One region of the Streptomyces sp. NBC_00328 genome, then DNA from elsewhere that is predicted to be linked to it. Evidence: riboswitches for the same ligand, from Rfam matches in the RefSeq annotation. Region 1 holds a riboswitch; the other holds the start of a gene.

Evidence for each region. A riboswitch is a leader RNA that binds a small molecule or an ion and turns the genes downstream of it on or off. The one in region 1 is predicted to bind cyclic di-AMP.
Region 2: linked by a shared signal. The riboswitch ahead of OG485_RS18930 (transglycosylase family protein) and the one ahead of OG485_RS04065 (NlpC/P60 family protein) in region 1 are both predicted to bind cyclic di-AMP.

Annotation. Positions count from the first base shown of each region.
Region 1 is NZ_CP108013.1:964,464-967,664, forward strand. Features, by position in the region: gene OG485_RS04065 (NlpC/P60 family protein) at 1-1,474, opposite strand, end outside; cyclic di-AMP (ydaO/yuaA leader) riboswitch at 1,482-1,653, opposite strand; gene OG485_RS04070 (hypothetical protein) at 2,155-2,385, shown strand; gene OG485_RS04075 (alpha/beta fold hydrolase) at 2,472-3,201, opposite strand, start outside.
Region 2 is NZ_CP108013.1:4,344,547-4,347,747, forward strand. Features, by position in the region: gene eno (phosphopyruvate hydratase) at 1-733, opposite strand, end outside; gene OG485_RS18930 (transglycosylase family protein) at 1,096-1,803, opposite strand; cyclic di-AMP (ydaO/yuaA leader) riboswitch at 1,808-2,002, opposite strand; gene OG485_RS18935 (transglycosylase family protein) at 2,186-3,082, opposite strand.

The sequences.
Region 1 (3,201 bases):
GTCTGCCGATCTGGGCGCGGGCGAAGGCGACCGCCTCCGCGGCCCTGCTGTCGGGTCCGACGACCGGCGGGGCGGCGGGCGCGACGAGACTGTCGATACTGAACCCGGGGTTCGTGTCGACGGCTCCGGGAGCGGCGGGCCAGGCCTGCTGCTGGCCGGCCGGCCGCAGCGACTGCCGCCAGGCGTCGTCGGCCGGCGGGGGCGGCGGCTGGTTCGCCGGAGGCGCGGGGGCCGGCTGATACGCGACGGGACCCGGTGCCGGCTCGTACACCGGAGGCTGAGGCACCGGCTCGCTCACCGGGGGCATCGGAGCCGGCTGGTACGAGCTGGGAGGGGCCGCCGTCTCGTACGCGAGGGGCAGGAGCACCGACGTGTACTCGGAGGGCGGGGGCGGCGGCTCGTACCCGAGGGGCAGGAGGACCGACTTGTACTCGCCGGTCGGAGGCGCCGCCTCGTACGCCCGGGGCATGGAGCCCGTGTCGAAGACCGTGGGCATGGGCGCCGGCTGGGGTGCCGCGGGCTGGGGCGTGGGCTCGTACGGGGCGGGCTGGGGCGCCGGCTGGAACACGGGTGTCTGACCGACCGACGGGAACGTGCCGGTCGGGCCGGCTGCCGGGAACGACCCCGTCTGACCGACCGACGGAAACGAACCGGTCTGACCGACCGACGGAAACGAACCGGTCTGACCGACCGACGGGAAGGAACCCGTCTGACCAACCGACGGGAAGGAACCCGTCTGACCAACCGACGGGAAGGACGGGAGCCGGGGTTCCTCCACCGGCCGGTACTCGATCGCCGGGGCCTGCGCGACGGGCATGCTCTGCCGTGCCGCGTTCCGTGCCATCAGCTCCTGTGCGGCGGCGAGCTTGCGCCGGGCGGTCTGCTTCTTGACGTGCGGCGAGGACTTCTGTGGGGCGGCCTCCGGAGCGGACCCCGCGGGAAGCGCCGCACGGCCCACGGCCTCGGCTCCCGGCGCCGGGGCGCGACCGGCCGTCGTCCCGGCCACCGGACCCGCGGTCAGCTCCAGGACGGGGCGCGCGGCCGGCTCCGAAGCCGGGCCGGCGGTCAGCTCGCGCATCGGTGCCGCTGTCAACTCGGCGACGGGCCGGACGATCTGCTCCAGCTGATACACCGTCGGAAGTTCCCCCGCGGACCCCTTGGGGCCTTTCGCGCCCTCCCTCGGACGGGCACTCTCGCCGCCGCGCTCCGGCTGCCTGTCGGCCGGAAGGGTGGCCGGAGCCGAGGGTCCGTACCGGGAGCGTGCCCCGTCGTACAACTGCCGCATCAGGTCTTCCTGGGCGGGATCGGAACCCCCGCCCCCCTGACCGGAGCCCCGTCGGCCCGGCCTGCGGGTGGAGTTCGCCGAGGCGCGGGTCCCGTTGAATTTACCGGTGGCGAGCTCCGCCTGGTCGTAGAGGGACGAGAGCCGTCGGGCGACTTCTTCGCCGCTGGGCGGGGTGCGTTCCGGCGCCATGGAGTGGTGCTCCTTCCGTCGTCCGCCTACCGGGTTAGCTGTCGGGTTCGGGCGGACGATTCCGGAAGGTATGCCCTACGGCCCCTACCCCGTAAGGCAGTTGGCCGATTCACCCCAAGTTCGGTGGGTCCCCGGCTCCAGCTGCCACGAGGACAGGCAGGATTCGGCGGAGGCCGCGCCGCCCGGCGAGCTTCGCCGGAGGGAGTCGGGCGGCCCGGTCGCCAACTTAGCCATGTTGTGCACCCGATGTGAAGATCCACGTCCCAGATGTCCGATACATTTTCGTGACCTTCATCGCATCACCTCGCAGCGCGACGGTGAGGACACGGGCCGTGCTCGAAAAAGCCGCTGAGCAAGGATGTTGGGCGCTCGGGGCCCGATGACCGTCCCGGCCCCACCCCGAACCCCCCGCCCGGCCGGACCGCCCCGCTCCACCCCGACGGCCGGCCGACCGCACGGGGCCGGGTCGTCCAGGTCCGCCGGTCACCCGCCCAGCCGCCCCGGATGTGTCGAAAGCGTGCACAGAACTGACGTTCCCTGGCATGTCGTTCGACATCGACGGCACCCATCGGTCACACCTTGATCAGTTCTGGCCGAGCTGGCCGGATGACCACTGCGGCCACGTGCCGGCCGTACCGTCGAGGCACGTCAGACCACGAGAGCGAGTCGAGGATCCCCACGTGCACGATGCGCCGATCTATGCCCAACTGATCTCCGAACGCGGCGACATACCGACGCTCGTGCGAAGCGAGGCCCGTCGGCTGCAACGCGACTTCGAGTGGATCCTCAGCTGGGATCCGTCGACGGGCGCCCCGCTTCCCGCGTCCACCGCACGGCCGTCGTCCGGCGCCCGACGCCCCTTCTCCCCCACCCCGGACCCCGACGACCGGCTCGACACACGCGGCCCCTGACGGCCGGCCGAACGCGACCGGAGGCCGAGGACGGGCCGGACACATCTGGCGGCAACGACCGCCGAACGCCAACCGGTGACCGGCTGCTAGAGGACGCCGGGTTCGCCACCCGGCCGTTCGGCGGGGAGCGGGTCGAGCCCAGCGCCGATCCGGGTCACCAGATCGGCGACCGTCGCACCGGTGGCTCTGTGCCAGGTCCCCGCGCGCCGGAGCATGGCGTGGTCACCGCCCTCGACCCGCACGGCGTTCGCGGAGGATCCCGCCTCCGCGGCCCGGCGGACGAGGGCGAACGACTCCGCGGGGTCGGTGACCCGGTCCCGGTCGCCGTGCAGCACGATCACGCGTTTGCCCCGGAGGTGGGCCACCGGCTCACCCTCCGGGCACCAAGGCGCCAGCGCCACCACGGCCCGGACCTGGGGCACGGCCGCGGCCCGCAGGGCCGCGCGCCCGCCCATCGAATGGCCCACGAGCACGACCGGCACCTCCCCCACCAGAGCGGCGAGTTCATCCAGTGCCCGCAGAACGTCGGCGACGGGGTCGGCGTCCACGCCGTTCCACCCCCGGTAGCGGTAGCGCACCTGCCCGACGAACGCGTTCCCGTCCGGCAGGGCCCGCGTCACGGAGCGCACGAACGGCCGCATCCGGGCGCGTGCCACATTCCACGGCCGCAACGGGTCCTTGCTGTCGACGGTTCCACCGTGAAGGATCAGTACGGCGGCACGCGCGGGACCCGCGTCCGGGCGGACGACGTGACACGGACGCAGCGCCACGGGGGCGCCGCTCGCCCGGGACCGGGACACATCATCGGCGGACATC
Region 2 (3,201 bases), 3.4 Mb from region 1:
CGTCGAGGGCGAGGGCGATCTGCTCGCCGGGGGTGTAGCCGGCCTCCTTGATGGCCTCGAGGATGAGGTCGAGGGCGGCGCGGTTCGACTCCAGGTTCGGGGCGAAGCCGCCCTCGTCGCCGAGGCCGGTGGACAGGCCCTTGGTCTTCAGCACCTTCTTGAGGGTGTGGTAGACCTCAGCGCCCCAGCGCAGGGCCTCGGAGAAGGACTCCGCGCCGATCGGGGCGATCATGAACTCCTGGATGTCCACGTTGGAGTCGGCGTGCGACCCGCCGTTCAGGATGTTCATCATCGGAACGGGCAGCAGGTGCGCGTTCGGGCCGCCCAGGTAGCGGAAGAGCGGCAGGTCGGACGCCTCGGAGGCGGCGTGCGCGACGGCGAGCGAGACGCCGAGGATGGCGTTGGCGCCGAGCGAGCCCTTGTTGTCGGTGGCGTCCAGGTCGAACATGGCCTGGTCGATCAGGCGCTGCTCGGTGGCGTCGTAGCCGACGAGCTCCGGGCCGATCTGCTCGATGACGGCGAGGACGGCCTTCTCGACACCCTTGCCGTGGTAGCGGTTGGGGTCACCGTCGCGAAGCTCGATGGCCTCGAAGGCTCCGGTGGAGGCGCCGGACGGAACGGCGGCACGACCCGTGCTGCCGTCGTCGAGGCCGACCTCGACCTCGACCGTGGGGTTGCCTCGGGAGTCCAGGATTTCCCGGGCTACGACGACGTCGATGGACGGCACGAGCATCTCCTTTATGGGATGTGACACGGGTACGCAGGACTTGGCAGCCCTGCGGGATGAGCCTAACCGGCCCACGGGGATCGGCCAGCCGATCGACCACCCCTTGAGCGGAACTGAGCGTACATATTGTTCCTGAACGGAACAAAAAAAGAAATGAAAAACCCCGCTCCGGCGCGTGCGGGGGAACACGCACCGGAGCGGGGAGCCCGTGGGAACGGGGACCCTCACCGGGCCTTTCCCAAAAAGGCCCGGTTCGGGAGGGGAACTGTCGTCGGGCCGGAATCCGGCCCGGAAGGCACCCGCGCGCCGCCCGGGAGATGGCCGCCCTCCGCCGAAGGCGACCACACGGCACCGGCGCGCCGCGGTACTCAGCGCAGGTGCAGCTGCTGGCCCGGGTAGATGAAGTCGGCGTCGGCGACGATGTCCTTGTTCAGCTTGAACAGCTTCTGCCAGCCGCCCTTGACGTGCTTCTTCTCGGCGATCGAGCTGAGGGTGTCGCCCTTGACGACCTCGTACTCGCCGTCACCCTTCTTGACCTTCTTGCCGGTCGGGGTGGTGACGGTCTTCTGGACGGCGGGGCGCTCCGCGGAACGCGAGGCGGGCTGCTCCGTCGAACGGGTGGCCGGGGCGCTCTGCGAGGCGCTCGAGGAGGAGGAGGTGGACGGGGCCGCCGGGGCCGCCGGGGCCGAGCCGCCGCCGTAGGTGGTGCCGGACAGGCCGACACCGCAGGACGGCCAGGCGCCCTTGCCCTGCGCGGCGAGGACCTTCTCGCCGATGGTGATCTGCTGCGACTTCGACGCCTGGTCGGCGGTCGAGGCGTAGGCGGTGCCGCCGTACGCGGCCCAGGTGGAGGACGAGAACTGGAGTCCGCCGTAGTAGCCGTTGCCGGTGTTGATCGACCAGTTGCCGCCGGCCTCGCACTGGGCGACGGCGTCCCACTCGGAGGCGGTGGCGGCGGAGGCGCTGCCGGCCGCCATCAGCGGAGCGGCGATGGCGACACCGGTGACACCGGCGAGCGTGGCGACGCGGGTGGCCTTGTTCGGGCGGCGGTGCTTGCCCTTGCTGGAGAACAGCATGGAGAGATCCCCTCACCGACGCCTGCGAGGTGAGCTGTCGGGTTCGGGCCGGTTGAGTTGCCCGGCCGCGCTGCCTTCGGTCCTGTCTCCAGGACGTCCGACGCGCGGCTTCACCCCAAGCCGTTCCCGGATGTCTCTCAACTCCCGGGCCCGGCACTTACCTTGGGTCCCCCGCTCCTGCCTACGGCGCATGACGCGACGACTGTTCCCGTACGGCCGCTGGCAGGATTCGGCGTTGCGACCGTCGGGGCCCGCTGTGGCGAGCAGTCACGACCGTAAGCAGTCGATCGGCGGAAATTCAAAGACGATCAGGGCTTCTGAGACCCATGTCTCACTTGCATCAAATGGGACATTCCCCAGCGAACCAGGACGCGAACTCCCGCTAGTTTTGCACCGTTTCGGCAGTGTCCGCGATGCTCTGACCAGGTGCGACGAGGCCGGGAGCGCTGTCGGTCGCAGTCGCGTCGGCGGTGGGCAGGTCGGCCCATCCGCCTCCGAGGTCCAGCCCGCCGGAAACCTTCCAGAGGTTGCCGATGACGTCCGTGACGTCCGCGACGTACGCGGTGTCGCTCGAGGCGCTCGCGGCATGCCGCCCGGCGGTGCTGTCGGCGCTGCCGCCGGTCGCGCTCTCCGCGGCATCCCCGCCGCGGTGCCGCCCGGTGCCGGTGCTCGGGGTGTCGGAGGGGCTCGAAGAAGCATGCTTCTGACCGGACTTGGCCGATTTGCCACCCTTGCCGGTCGCCGCGTCCGAGCCGTCGGAGCTCTGCGAGGCGCTGGGCTCCGCGGTGCTGCCGGCCGCGTCCGAGGAGTCATCCGAATCAGACGAAGCGGAAGAATCACCTGAAGGTGACGTACTGGGCGAAGTCGCCAGTCCGGACGAGACGTACGAACCGGACTCGTCCTCGCCGTTCGAGGCATCGCCGGCCACGCCCGTGTCGACGCTGACGCCGGCCGCGTCCTTGCTGAGACCCGAGAGCGGCCCACAGGTCGGCCAGGCCGCGAGGCCCTTGTCGGCGAGCACCTTCTCGGCGACGGCTATCTGCTGCGAGCGGCTGGCCTGGTCGGCCCTCGGGGCGTAGTCGAGGCCGCCGTGCGCCTCCCAGTTCTCCTGGTCGAGCTGGAGGCCGCCGTAGTACCCGTTGCTCTGGTCGGCGCTCCACGCGCCACCGCTCTCACACTGCGCCACCCGGTCCCAGGTGTTCCCGTCGGCCGCGCTCGCGCTCGCCGCGGCGAGCAGCGGGATGACGATCGCCGATCCGGTCACCCCTGCGGCGACCATGAGTGCAGGGGCCTGACGAGGGCGACGGTGACGGCCGTTCCCGGAGAGCATACGAAAGCCTTTCGAGTGACAGCAGGGAGTACCGCGGCCCCTGTGAACCAAGAAGCGCAGGCGCCGCG